Regions from separate parts of the Paenibacillus sp. FSL M7-0134 genome, predicted to be linked through region 4. Evidence: predicted binding sites of a transcription regulator. Region 4 holds the regulator's gene; each other region holds the start of a gene.
What was found. The regulator Rex, encoded in region 4, represses fermentation and respiration genes when NADH is low (regulators of the CRP and FNR family bind a similar motif). The targets are predictions, from matches to a motif close to TTGTGAAATATTTCACAA.
Positions count from the first base shown of each region.

Region 1: nirB (nitrite reductase large subunit NirB) is a predicted target of Rex. The motif match lies at 1,290-1,307, and genes of this name have one in related genera.
Region 2: NSQ58_RS00530 (cytochrome ubiquinol oxidase subunit I) is a predicted target of Rex. The motif match lies at 1,670-1,687, and genes of this name have one in related genera.
Region 3: NSQ58_RS18005 (DoxX family membrane protein) is a predicted target of Rex. The motif match lies at 1,522-1,539, and genes of this name have one in related genera.

Region 1 is NZ_JBBOXV010000002.1:284,671-287,887, reverse strand. Features, by position in the region: gene nirB (nitrite reductase large subunit NirB) at 1-1,183, opposite strand, end outside; gene NSQ58_RS17025 (DUF4867 family protein) at 1,443-2,114, opposite strand; gene NSQ58_RS17020 (beta-glucoside-specific PTS transporter subunit IIABC) at 2,111-3,217, opposite strand, start outside.
Region 2 is NZ_JBBOXV010000001.1:116,612-119,828, reverse strand. Features, by position in the region: gene NSQ58_RS00535 (response regulator transcription factor) at 1-1,351, shown strand, start outside; gene NSQ58_RS00530 (cytochrome ubiquinol oxidase subunit I) at 1,758-3,164, shown strand; gene cydB (cytochrome d ubiquinol oxidase subunit II) at 3,151-3,217, shown strand, end outside.
Region 3 is NZ_JBBOXV010000002.1:500,899-504,115, forward strand. Features, by position in the region: gene NSQ58_RS18000 (hypothetical protein) at 1-682, opposite strand, end outside; gene NSQ58_RS18005 (DoxX family membrane protein) at 898-1,416, opposite strand; gene NSQ58_RS18010 (DUF3048 domain-containing protein) at 1,666-2,760, shown strand; gene NSQ58_RS18015 (DUF47 domain-containing protein) at 2,949-3,217, shown strand, end outside.
Region 4 is NZ_JBBOXV010000001.1:3,056,907-3,060,123, forward strand. Features, by position in the region: gene dinG (ATP-dependent DNA helicase DinG) at 1-1,248, shown strand, start outside; gene NSQ58_RS13725 (redox-sensing transcriptional repressor Rex) at 1,293-1,946, shown strand; gene NSQ58_RS13730 (amidohydrolase) at 1,933-3,217, shown strand, end outside.

The DNA of each region.
Region 1 (3,217 bases), on a different contig from region 4:
GTCCATATATCTCATCAGTCATCAACGTTTGCTGACGCACATATTTTTGAAGGCTAGCAGATTCGCTCACATCGCCAAACAGTACAGTTCCTACAATCTTATTTTCACGAAGCAGCACTTTTTTGTATGTGCGCTTCCACTCATCCTTTGCAACAATCACCGTATGTTCAGGCTGGGTTATGAATTCGCCAGCTGAGAAAACATCCACCCCTGAAATTTTGAGCTTGGTGGAAACCACCGATCCCATATAACCTTCAGTATCCGCACCTGCCAAATGTTTGGAAATTACACTCCCCTGTTCAAACAGCGGAGCTACCAAGCCGTAACAGGTTCCGCGGTGTTCAACACATTCCCCTACAGCATATACATCCGGCACGGAGGTTCTCATCAAATCATCGACTACAATACCACGGTTCGTTTCCATGCCACTTTGCACAGCCACCTGAATATTAGGTTTGATCCCGACGGCCATAACGACCAAATCCGCTTCCAGCTCGCTTCCGTCTGAAAACCGCAGTCCTTGTACCCGATCTTGACCGTACACCTCCGCAGTTTGCATTTGCATAGCAAACTTGATTCCCTGGCGTTCTAGTTCTGCTTTCAGCATCGCAGAGGCTTCCCGGTCCAGCTGGCGTTCCATCAAATCCTCCATTAAATGAACGACCGTAACATCCATACCCAGGTTGACCAAGCCTTTAGCTGCTTCCAGCCCCAATAGGCCTCCACCAATGACAGCTGCCTTTTTAAAGGTCTTTGCTGCCTCAAGCATTGCCGAGCAATCGGCGATATCTCGGAAACCGATGACACCCGGTAATTCTTTACCCGGAATAGGCAGAATAAATGATTGTGAACCAGTAGCTACCAAAGCTACATCGTAATCAATTTCCAGTCCGTCTTCGGTGCGAATCTTCTTGTTCTCACCGTCAATGCTTTTCACCATTTTTCCTGTATATAAAGTAATCCCTTGATCCGCGTACCATTGCAAATCGTTCAGTATGATATCATCAATCGTTTTACTACCTTCCAACACATAAGAGAGCATGATCCTGTTATAGTTCGGATGCGGCTCATTTCCCAGGACCGTAATTTCATACTTATCCGTTAATTTCAAAATTTGTTCGACCGTATTGATACCAGCCATCCCGTTCCCTATAACCACAAGTTTTTGTTTACTGTTTATCATATACCGGTTCCTCCATTCATTCGACGATGCTTCCTATCCGACGACATCTCCTACGTTCCTATGAATATTGCTTATGCTTCTATTTTAATGCAGCAGATAGAGCTATATGTGATTAGAATCACAATGTAGTTCAAATTAAAAATATTTAGGGATTTCCCTATTCTGCTTCAAGGGATAAAGGTAAGCAGCTGAAATTGAGTTAAAAAAAAGGACCAGCTAGCTGGTCCCTTAATTTAATTTATGAATGATGGACTTTGACTCAAATGGGTGAAATATTCAGCAACTTCCCGTGCAGCCCGGGATGGACGCCAGCCGCGATTTTTTCCATCTGTGTACTATGAACCATAAGAAATTTATTTTTCTTAGTCAGCAGTAGGTTCCCCCGGCTACCTTCTCCCGCTTCAAGTGGCATATTCGTTCCTGCCGGAAGGATCACAATCGTCAAATATCCTTCACTGTCAACTTTACAGGGAGCATAATGAAGTGTCGTTGAATATATCTCGACAACCGTGTTTTTAGGCTGAAAAAACACCTGAACATTTGCACTGTCATAGGAATTGTCCTCAATGTCCTGTACTCTGCCGACAAGATGAATACAGTCTGTAGCGGCAATCACCACCTCGCTGCCCTGATGATATTCCAGCCCGGTCAGACCCGTATTCTGACCTGCGCAAAAACCAGCCTGAATTGGAAGTTGGCCGTACACCTCATCTTGAATCCGGTGAATTACACCGAAGTCTTCGAGTTCTGCGACCGAAGGTACATAATGGTTTCCCTGATCGGGTACGCTGGTCGTTTCTTTTGCATACTTGATAAGCTCTGTGGTATTAAAATGAGGCAGCAGCCTTCCATACGGGCGGAATGCTTCGCTCATTACCTCATAAATAACCAAAGGTGCATTGATTTGATTTAGTCTTTCCGTAGTCTTCATAGCTTGACCTCCAGCAATGAATCTCCTGTGTACACTCGGTTATTTCCCAGCACCTTAACGTCAGAGTATTCGGCTGTATTCGTCACAATAATCGGTGTAGTCATGTCATAGCCCAGAGCTTTAATTGCTCCAATATCAAACTCGACCAGCAGTTGACCTTTGGTAACCCGATCCCCTTCTGAGATATGCGTTTTAAAATGCTGTCCTTTCAACTTGACGGTGTCCATACCGATGTGAACCAAGATCTCCGTTCCTCCATCCGATACAATACCAATCGCATGGCCTGTACGGAAGGCATTAGCTATAGTTCCGTTGAATGGAGAGAGCAGTTTGCCATCCTCAGGCACAATAGCAACGCCTTTACCCATGGCTCCAGTAGAGAACACTTCATCAGATATCTCGGATAACGGTTTGACAGTACCCGTCAGCGGGCTGGAAATATTCTCGTTCGTTAGCGCAGGAGCTGGGGTTGCAGCTTCTTTCTTCTCTTCATGGACTGCAATCATTTCTGTTTCCATGGAATCATTAAATCCAAAGAAATACGTGGTAATGGCTGTGAATATATAAGCTACGATAATGGCAATTACGAATCCGGCAAATCCTGTGCCGAAGAATATCGGCAGGGATGCCAAGCCCGGTATACCTGGAGCAATTGCCACGGAACCCGCCGCACCTGTGATTGCCCCGGCGATAGCGCCCCCGATAATAGCCCATACGAACGGTTTTTTGTAGCGGATACTAATCCCGTAGATGATCGGTTCCGTGATGCCAAACAAACCTGTTATCGCTGCAGGCCCGGCAATCGCTCTCACTTTTGGATTTCTGGTTTTAAGGAATACACCCAGTGCCGCACCTGCTTGTGCAAAGTTAGAAGGCGCAAATAATGGTTTCAAAGTATCATGACCGTATACCGCAATGTTATTGTACATGATAGGAATAAACGCCCAGTGGAGCCCCATAACAACTAACATCTGCCACCCGGCACCTACAATGACTCCCGCTACAATCGGACTCAAATTGTATAAGAAAGTGTAACCCTTAGCCAGCCCCAAGCTCGCATATATTCCAATTGGTCCAACCGCAATCAGAGTCAAGGGAACAAT
Region 2 (3,217 bases), 2.9 Mb from region 4:
TCTACTGAAGCCAGTTGATGAGGAAGAAATGACGACAGAGTTGAAACGGGTATGGCAAAACATTGAGGACGAGAAAGAAGACGGCAAATGGGGAAGTCCGCCTTCCCATGAGCGTAATTGGATCGAAGCACTATTGTTTCCGGATCATCGAGAGCATGCTCGTAATGCTGTGGAAAGCAGTGATTCTCTTCACAGAGCATCCAAGCAAGCTGAACATCAAAGCGGTAACGGAAAACATGGACAACAGCCCGTGTTACCAGCGTTGGACTGGAGTAGCTATCAGGTTATTCTGCTGGATTTACGTATACCTGACTGGGATCGGCAAGCCCGGCAGTCGGCAGCAAAGCAGCGGCTAACAGAATTGTGCCATGAGCAGGGCAGAGGTATCGTGTTTGAGGCTGGAATATATATGGGTCTTTTGCTTCCCGCCACGTTAAAAACGGAGAAAGATGCTGTTCAGTTACTGGCTGCTTGGCGACAGGAGCTAAAGCCGTGGGCTACGGAAATTTATGTGGCTGCCGGTGATTCTGTAGCCATTCTTAACGACATTCCCAGATCTTTTGAGCAGGCACTACGATTATTGGAGCGTACGTTTTTGTTCCGGGCAGAAAGAGTCATGCTTTCCGGAGACCTACACGAATTGGAGACAGTCGAGACTGAAAGGAGTGGAGCGTCTGATAGTGCCACAGATGATCCCATACGTTATGCAGAAAAGCTGTACTATGCGCTAGATATGGCTAATAGTGAAGCTGCAACCCGTGTCATTAAGGATATGGAAGGCCAATTTCCACGGATTTATCGCACAGAATCTGCAATCAAGGCGGCGTTCGCCCAAACATTCACACTGGCGTTGAACAAGTATGCAGCTGGACAGGATCACAGCCGAACCGTGCTGGAGGAGCACTCCAGCTTTATAACCGATGTATATGCTTATTCCACATTGGGCGAGCTGGTGGATCACTCGCTGGAGCATGTGTTGCAATGGATTGGCCAGACTGAATCTGGTGGCAAGGGCATCATCATGAAACAAATGATTGACTTTATACATAGTCATTATGATGAAAATTTGCGACTGGAGTTACTGGCAGATATGTTCAATTACAATAGTGGCTATTTGGGCAAACTGTTCAAAAGTCATACTGGCGAGGCCTTTAATGCCTACCTGGATAAGGTGAGGATTGAGCGAGCAAGAGAATTGCTTGCTCAAGGAATTAAGGTGCACCAGGTGGCGGAACGCGTAGGATATGCGAATGCAGATTATTTTCATAGTAAATTTAAAAAGTATGTTGGAATGTCACCTTCCTCCTACCGTAATCGGGTTCAAAAGAACGGAGGAACAGATGGCTGTTGATAGAATCCCTAGGTTTAACGCTATGAAGTCTCTCTTACAGATGTCGGAGGTACGACCTCCGAACGAAGAGAGGCTCTTTTTTTATGGCGGATAAATGGATAGATCAATCGAAAATGTCACATTTATTATGTAGTTTAGGCCGTTTTCATCAAATCGCCATCGTTATGACACAGATTTGACACGATGTTCACATTTTCGATTCTATTTCATTTAAATTTATTCTATATAATGGGGATAATCTGAAGCCGGATCATGACAACCATGGTGAAGGTAGTTGAGTGAGTCATTTTCTAAAAAGTGACCGCTGCATATGTAAGAATGTGAATACTATCACAAATGTAGAAGACTTCAGATTACAGACACTATAAATCAATGTTAAGAGAAGTGCAGGGGGAGGAGCAACATCATGGACGTATTGGATTTGGCACGGTTGCAGTTTGCAACTACAACGATTCTTCACTTTGTTTATGTGCCGATCTCCATTGGATTGTCGTTATTGGTGGCAATTATGGAGACTATGTATGTTATCAAAAAAAATGACTTGTACAAAAAAATGGCTCAATTCTGGGGAACGTTTCTGCTGATTAACTTTGCATTGGGCGTAGTCACCGGGATTTTGCAAGAATTCCAGTTCGGGATGAATTGGTCGGACTTTTCCCGTTTTGTCGGTGATGTATTCGGTACGCCGCTGGCGATTGAAGCGCTGCTTGCATTTTTCCTGGAATCGACCTTTATCGGATTATGGGTATTCGGTTGGGAAAGATTGTCCAAAACGGTCCATTTAATTTGTATGTGGTTGGTATCTATCGGTACGATGCTATCGGCATTGTGGATTCTAGCTGCTAATTCATTCATGCAGCGTCCAGTAGGATATGAGATTCAAAATGGACGTGCAGAAATGAAAGATTTTGCTGCTCTGTTAACGAATGAACAACTGTTATGGGAATTTCCGCATACGTTGTTTGCTGCTTTTGCAACGGGGGCATTTCTTATCGCGGGTATCAGTGCATGGAAGCTGATGCACAAAAAGAATATGGACTTTTTTAAACCTTCTTTTAAATTGAGCATTATTGTTGCCTTAATCAGTGCCATTGCTATTCCTTTGTTTGGTCATGGTCAGGCTCAATATTTAGTGAAAACACAACCGATGAAGATGGCTGCCAGTGAGGGCTTATGGGAGAACAGCGGTGACCCCGCTCCTTGGACAGTTATCGCGGGTATTGATCCTGAAAAGAAGGAAAATACCTTTGAAATTAAAGTTCCTTTTGCTCTGAGTTTTCTATCTTATAGTAAATTTTCCGGCTCTGTGCCTGGTATGAATGAGCTTCAAGCAGAATATGAAAAAACCTATGGTCCGGGTGATTATATCCCGCCAGTACGTACCACGTTCTGGAGTTTCCGTATTATGATTGCGGCGGGATGTGGCATGATTGCACTCGCTTTATACGGTGCTTACCTGACGTTCCGTAAAAAGCTGGAAGGTTCACATCGCTGGTTCTTCCGTCTTATGATATGGGGGATATCCCTTCCATTCATTGGGAATACTGCTGGTTGGATCATGACCGAAATAGGTCGCCAACCGTGGACTGTATTTGGTTTGCTTCAAACAAAAGATTCTGTTTCGCCTACGGTTGTGGCAGGAGAAGTGCTGTTCTCGTTCATCTCATTTACCACATTGTATTTAATTTTAACAGGTGTGCTGGCATTTCTGTTTTACCGTACGGCTCGCAAAGGTCCAGATATCGAGCCACATCAGCAAACGGTAATTCATGATCCATTTGCCCAAGGGGGTGACAATAATGACGCTAAATGATTTATGGTTCTTATTGATCGCAGTGTTGTTTACCGGTTTCTTTTTTCTGGAGG
Region 3 (3,217 bases), on a different contig from region 4:
GCAATTTTTTTATAGCTTGTGTACGGTTGGAATGAGGATATTGGTTTAAAAATGCCTCCTGTGCCAGCACTCGTCCGGCTAACTGTTGATAGCCGATACGGAGCGCGGCATCCTTGGTAGCCGCCTGTCCGGATTCCATCGCCATGATGTCAATATAGCTGCGGATATCTGTCGTGGTGTGCTTCCCGAAGACTTTATATTTTTCATAGTTGATGACTGGGTAGTACATGCCTTCTGCAGTTTCAAGTTTGTAGCCGGCATCTCTTGTTTGAGTTAGCAACTTTTTCAGGTTCACATCGCTTGAACGGATGATTACATTTGTGAACGAATCACCGGGTTTATAGATTTGATTTATTTTGGTTTGAACAGAGGCCGGGTATAAGGTCTTTGCATAGGAATCCAATTGCTGGTTCTGTGCATTTTCCAGATGAAGCACCATGATGGTAGCTTGAGAGGCTGGAATGGTTTGAATATGCTTTTGCAAATAAGTGAATGCCTGAGGTAGCTTGCCGGGTTGGCGTAGTAGCTGCTCGAAGGTCTTGGAGATATGTTGTACACTTTCTGCCTGAGATGTCATAGTAGACGTCGCCGCTTTGGCTGATGTCGTATATCCCAATCCCATAGTTTGCACTGTGAAAGTTACGGCTGCGAGCATGAGATAGGCTTTGGTAATTTTTTTCATGATATAACCCTCCATTACGTTCTTTGATGTAACTGTAGTGTATAGGGTAAATGTATCGTGAGCATTCCATGTTGTATCCAACTTGTAAACGTTTGGAGGGGATGATGAATCCGATAAAAGAGTCCGAGTTAGAAGGAGCTGAAAGACCTCTTGTGAGCATAACAGCACAAAAAAAATAACCATTACCCCGGAGGATAACGGTTATTTTGGGATGTTTAAGCTATTTTTCGGCTAGGGTCCGCTGGAAAGGTATCTTTATTTTTACGAAACAGTCCACGCAGGAAGGGCAGTACCCAACGGTCAAAGCCAATTCTTCCGGCATTTGCACCAGCAACTACAAGGAAGATTTCAAACAGCAGGTAGATTGCATTGGTGCTTACTGTACCCGAGAACAGGAACGAGAAGTTCATAACCATAGCCATCAAAGCAGCCAGTGTAGTCAATGTACCGAGAAGCAGGCCAACCCCTACCAAGAACTCACCCAATGGGATCAGGACGTTGAACAAACCTACATTCGGCAGGGCAAAGGCTTCGAGGAACGATCCCCACCAGCCTTGTACAGCGGGATGGTCTCCACCTGTTTTAGCAATGGCCCCCGAGATAAATCCGCCTGCATCGAATCCACCTGTCAGCTTTTCAAGTCCGTGGGTCATCCATTCATACCCTAGATAAACCCGTACTACAGTCAGCAACCACATTGCGACTTTGTTCTCACGTAACCAGCTGTTAAACATTCAAACCACTCCTCTTTCTTAATCTATAATGTTGGTTGTATTTCATTTTGTTGGGGATGATCATCTTTGCTACACCTTTATTGTAGTAGGTTCAGTTACAGTTATTTGTGATAAAAATCACAAAGTCTAAATATTTTTTAAATTTTAATGTCTTCAGATAAGTATTCTATAGATTGGTCATGCTTCAATCAAGACAAAAACAGGAAATAAAGCTTATAATGAGAAAAATAACTAAGTGGAGGGATGAACTTGTCCGGGCCCATTTCCCAACGAAATCATTGGTTGCGTGTGATGGCCTCAGCTCTGTTATGCATGACGCTGATGTCTTGTTCTGCTATGTCCAATACGGGTGAATCTGAATCCGTTCCCCAACTGACCAAGCAAGAAACAGAGAAGGAGGCACTTGAACCGCCGAAGGAGCAGTCTATTCCGGCATTTACAGCTCCGCTCACCGGTCTTCCGGTGGAGCAGCCAGTTTTGGAGCGACCGCTCGCTGTCATGATCAACAATGCTCCGGCTGCACGTCCACAGGCAGGACTTAGCCAGGCAGACATGGTATATGAAGTTCTTGCAGAAGGTGGGATTACCCGTCTGGTCGCTTTTTTCCAAAGTCATGGCGGAGATGTAAAGATCGGACCGGTCCGTAGCATTCGACCGTATTTGATTGAGCTGGGCGAAACCTATGGTGCGTTGCCGATACACGCAGGGGGAAGCACAGATGCCTATGCGATTTTACAGCAGCAGCGGAAGGAACATCTGGATGAGATTTCAAATGGAGGGGCTTACTTCTGGCGAAGCAAAGATCGTCGTCCTCCACATAATTTATACACAGACGTGAACAGACTGCGCAAAGGAAGCGATAGTAAAGGGTATGCCAAGCAGACGGACGTTCCAGTATATTCTTACCTCAAATCCGGTGAAACCCCAGTTATGGTGGACGAGACTGCATCATCTTTACAAATTCGGTTTTTGCTTAAAAGCTATCGGGTATCTTATACCTATGATCCAGCGGATCAACAATATAAGCGTTTTGTGAACGAAAAGTCACATGTGGATCAAAATAATAACCAACAGCTCTCAGCAGCCAATGTCATTGTGATGAGCGCTAGACATCGAACGTTGGATGATGTAGGCAGATTAAGTGTTGAGTTGGACGGTAGCGGAGAGGCCATGGTGTTTCAACAAGGACGGTTAATACAGGCTGAGTGGCAACATACACCAGGTGATGCGATTCGTTTTATGAAAAATGGGGTTGAAATCCCGTTAACACCAGGTACATCCTATATACATGTGGTACCTGCAGATACTTCACTAAAGGAACATGTAACCATAGAAGCAAATTAGAAAACGAAATACACCTTTTTAGGGAAAAAATGTCGGATAATGACCTTCCATGTCGGGCAATGTATACGTATATCATTAAATTTGCTTTTACAAACATTACAAAAACATTGATGAGTGTGATAAGATAGCAAAGGTTGTCTATTGCAGTCGAAACAGGTTGCGGATATTTTCGTAAAGGGGTAATCGTTATGAGATTGAAGAAAAAGGATATATTCTTCGAGACGTTGGAAAATATGGCAGATACGATCGTGCAAGCAGCCGATTATTTTGCCCAACATACTTCAAATCTTCAGGATGTAACTTTGTTTACAAATGAAATGAAGAAGTATGAAAATAAGTGTGATGATTACACACACACGATTATTACTGAGCTGAACAAGACCTTCATTACGCCGTTGGAACGCGACGACATCATGGAACTGACAACAACCATGGATGATGTGTTGGACGGTCTTGA
Region 4 (3,217 bases):
GAAACTTGGGACCTGCTAAGCGACAAGCTGTTTGGCATGTTGCCAGAGCGAAGCGATGCGACACCGGGTGAAACAGGACAGTTTTCTTCCCGTCTCAAACCTTCGGCCAAGCCTGCAAAGTGGGATCAGGCGGGTGCTTTGGAAAATCAGCTATATGTAACGATGAGCGAAATTTTGCGTAAGGGCGACAAGCTGATGCTGGACGTCAAGGAAGAACATGACGATTATGCGGCAGATAGCCTTATTACAGATATCACGGGTCTGCTCAAGGATTTGGCGGGAATCCGAGAAAATTTGCGCTTTTTTATCCGACTCGATGATGAAACAACCGTATACTGGCTCGAAGCGAGTGGGCAATTCCGTAGTAAATCATTGCAATTTTATGCGGTGCCCGTCGATGTGAGCCGCCAGTTGAAAGAAATGTTTTTTGACAAAAAAAGAAGCATTATTCTGACGTCTGCTACCTTATCGGTAGATAAGTCGTTTCAGTACATGATCGATCAGCTCGGCTTGCAGGAGGCCGCAGATCAAGAGCGGCTGATGACTTCGCAGCTCCCGTCACCCTTTAATTACAGGGATCAGGTGTTGCTGGTCATTCCACGGGATTTCCCAAGCGTGAAGGGCAGTGTAGGAGATGCACACTTTGTAGATATGCTCGTTAGCTCTCTAGGAGCGACTGCTCAGGCGACGCGGGGGAGAATGCTCGTTCTGTTTACTTCCTATCGGATGCTCCGGCAAGTGTATGAGCCGCTCAAAGAGGCCTTAGCATCCAGCGAAATTACTGTGCTGGGACAAGGTGTGGACAGTGGGAGTCGCAGCAAGCTAACCCGCCGTTTTCAGGAAGCCAAAGCTTCTGTATTGCTGGGAACCAGCAGCTTCTGGGAAGGCGTCGATATTCCAGGAAAGGCTCTGACTTGTCTGGCCATTGTTCGCTTGCCGTTTCAACCGCCGAATCACCCGTTGCTGGAGGCAAAAAGCGAGCTGCTTCAGCAGCAGAAGAAGAATCCATTTATGAAGCTGTCTGTACCACAAGCGGTCATTCGCTTCAAACAGGGATTTGGTCGGTTAGTACGTACAGCGAGCGACCACGGGGTCGTTATCGTTTACGATACGCGTGTGATCGAATCCTATTACGGAAAGCACTTTTTGTACTCGTTACCGGGACCAAAAATGGAGCATATGCCATCGGAGCAAATGGTGCCCCGCATCGCCGAATGGCTCCAATCCGCCCCGGAGACAGAGGCATAACGGACGGACACTAAGTATGTTCGTTACAATTAGGGGGAGCAAGTATGAAATCAGATAAAATTTCAGAGGCTGTCGTACGGAGGTTACCCGTATATTTACGTTATCTGAATGCACTTCACAAACGGGAGGTGGCTACGGTCTCTTCTCAAGAGTTGGGACAGAGGCTAGATTTGAACCCGGCCCAAATCCGTAAAGATCTCGCCTATTTTGGAGATTTTGGTCGGAAGGGTATCGGTTATGATGTTTCTTATCTAATTGAGAAAATACGCCATATCCTGAAAATCGACCAGCAAATTAATGTCGTATTGGTCGGTGCGGGTAATCTGGGGCAAGCCCTTTCGAATTATAACGCTTATTTAAAAGACAATATGAAGATTGTCGCAGTATTTGATGCGTTTCCGGATAAGGTAGGGACCAAGATCAATACATTGGTCGTTCAACCGATGGATGAACTGGAAGCGACTGTGAAAGAAAAAAACATTCGAATCGGGATTATTACCGTACCTGATTTTGAAGCACAGCACGTGGCTGACAGGCTTATTGAGAGCGGAATTGGAGCGATCCTGAACTTTGCACCGACTACTCTCAAGGCACCGGCCAACATTCGGATTCATGCCACAGACTTTACAACTGATTTGCTTAGCCTCGCTTATTATTTGGAGGACGGAAAGGAAGAAACACAATATGACAGTGAATAAATGGATGATTAAAAACGGCTCTTTTGCCGTAAATGGATCAGAAGCTGGGGTAGTCCATGGTTTTATGATTGTGGAGGATAGCCGTATTACTTATATTGGCGAAACTTTGCCTGCGGGTGAGGAAGAGACGGAAGCGATCGATGGTAAGGGGCTATTGTTTTTACCTGGTCTGATTAATACTCATGGTCATGCGGCGATGTCTCTGCTGCGTGGGCATGGAGATGACTTGGCACTTCAAGTATGGCTTCAGGAGAAAATGTGGCCTATGGAAGCCAAGTTTACATCTACGGACGTGTACTGGGGTACGTCCTTGTCTGTGCTGGAAATGCTGAAAGGTGGAACAACGACCTTCCTGGATATGTACGATCATATGGATGAGGTGGCTCGTGTAGCTGAAGAGTCAGGTATTCGTGCAAGTCTGATGCGTGGAGCAATTGGACTTTGCTCGGAAGAAGAACAGCGAATCAAGCTGGCTGAGGCCGTGACTTTTGCGCGTAACTGGCATGGTAAAGCAGACGGGCGTATTACAACGATGATGTCTCCGCACGCGCCATACACATGTCCACCTGCGTTTATTGAAAAATTCGTACAAGCTGCGCATGATCTGGACTTGCCACTGCATACGCACATGTCTGAGACGATCGCCGAAGTGGAGCAAAACGTACGCGACTACGGTTTGCGTCCAGTTGCACATTTGGATAAGCTTGGCTTTTTCTCCCGTCCTTCGCTTATTGCCCATGGCGTTCATTTGAACGACGAAGAAATAGCTTTACTGGCTGAACGTGGTGTAGCGGTTTCGCATAATCCGGGTAGCAACTTGAAGCTGGCAAGTGGTGTGGCAAGAGTGCCTGAATTGCTGCGTGCAGGGGTTACTGTTTCTCTCGGAACGGATGGTCCTGCCAGCAATAATAACCTGGATATGTTCGAGGAAATGCGTCTGGCGGCACTTATTCACAAGGGTGTATCCGGTGACCCTACGGCAGTTCCTGCAAGTGAAGCGCTGCGTCTGGCAACAGAATACGGTGCAAAGTCGATTGGTTTAAAAGAAGTAGGAGCGTTGGCAGCGGGCAACAAGGCTGACTTTATCGCGTTGGATCTGAATCAGGCACATTTCTTGCCGCGTACAGATCTTATTTCCCATGCGGTATACTCTGCAAGCGCCAAGGACGTGGCTCATGTGTGGGTAGACGGTCGCCAGGTTGTGAAAAACGGCGAATGCCTGACTATGGACGAGGAACGTATCAAACATGAGGCACAAGCCGCCTTTGAAG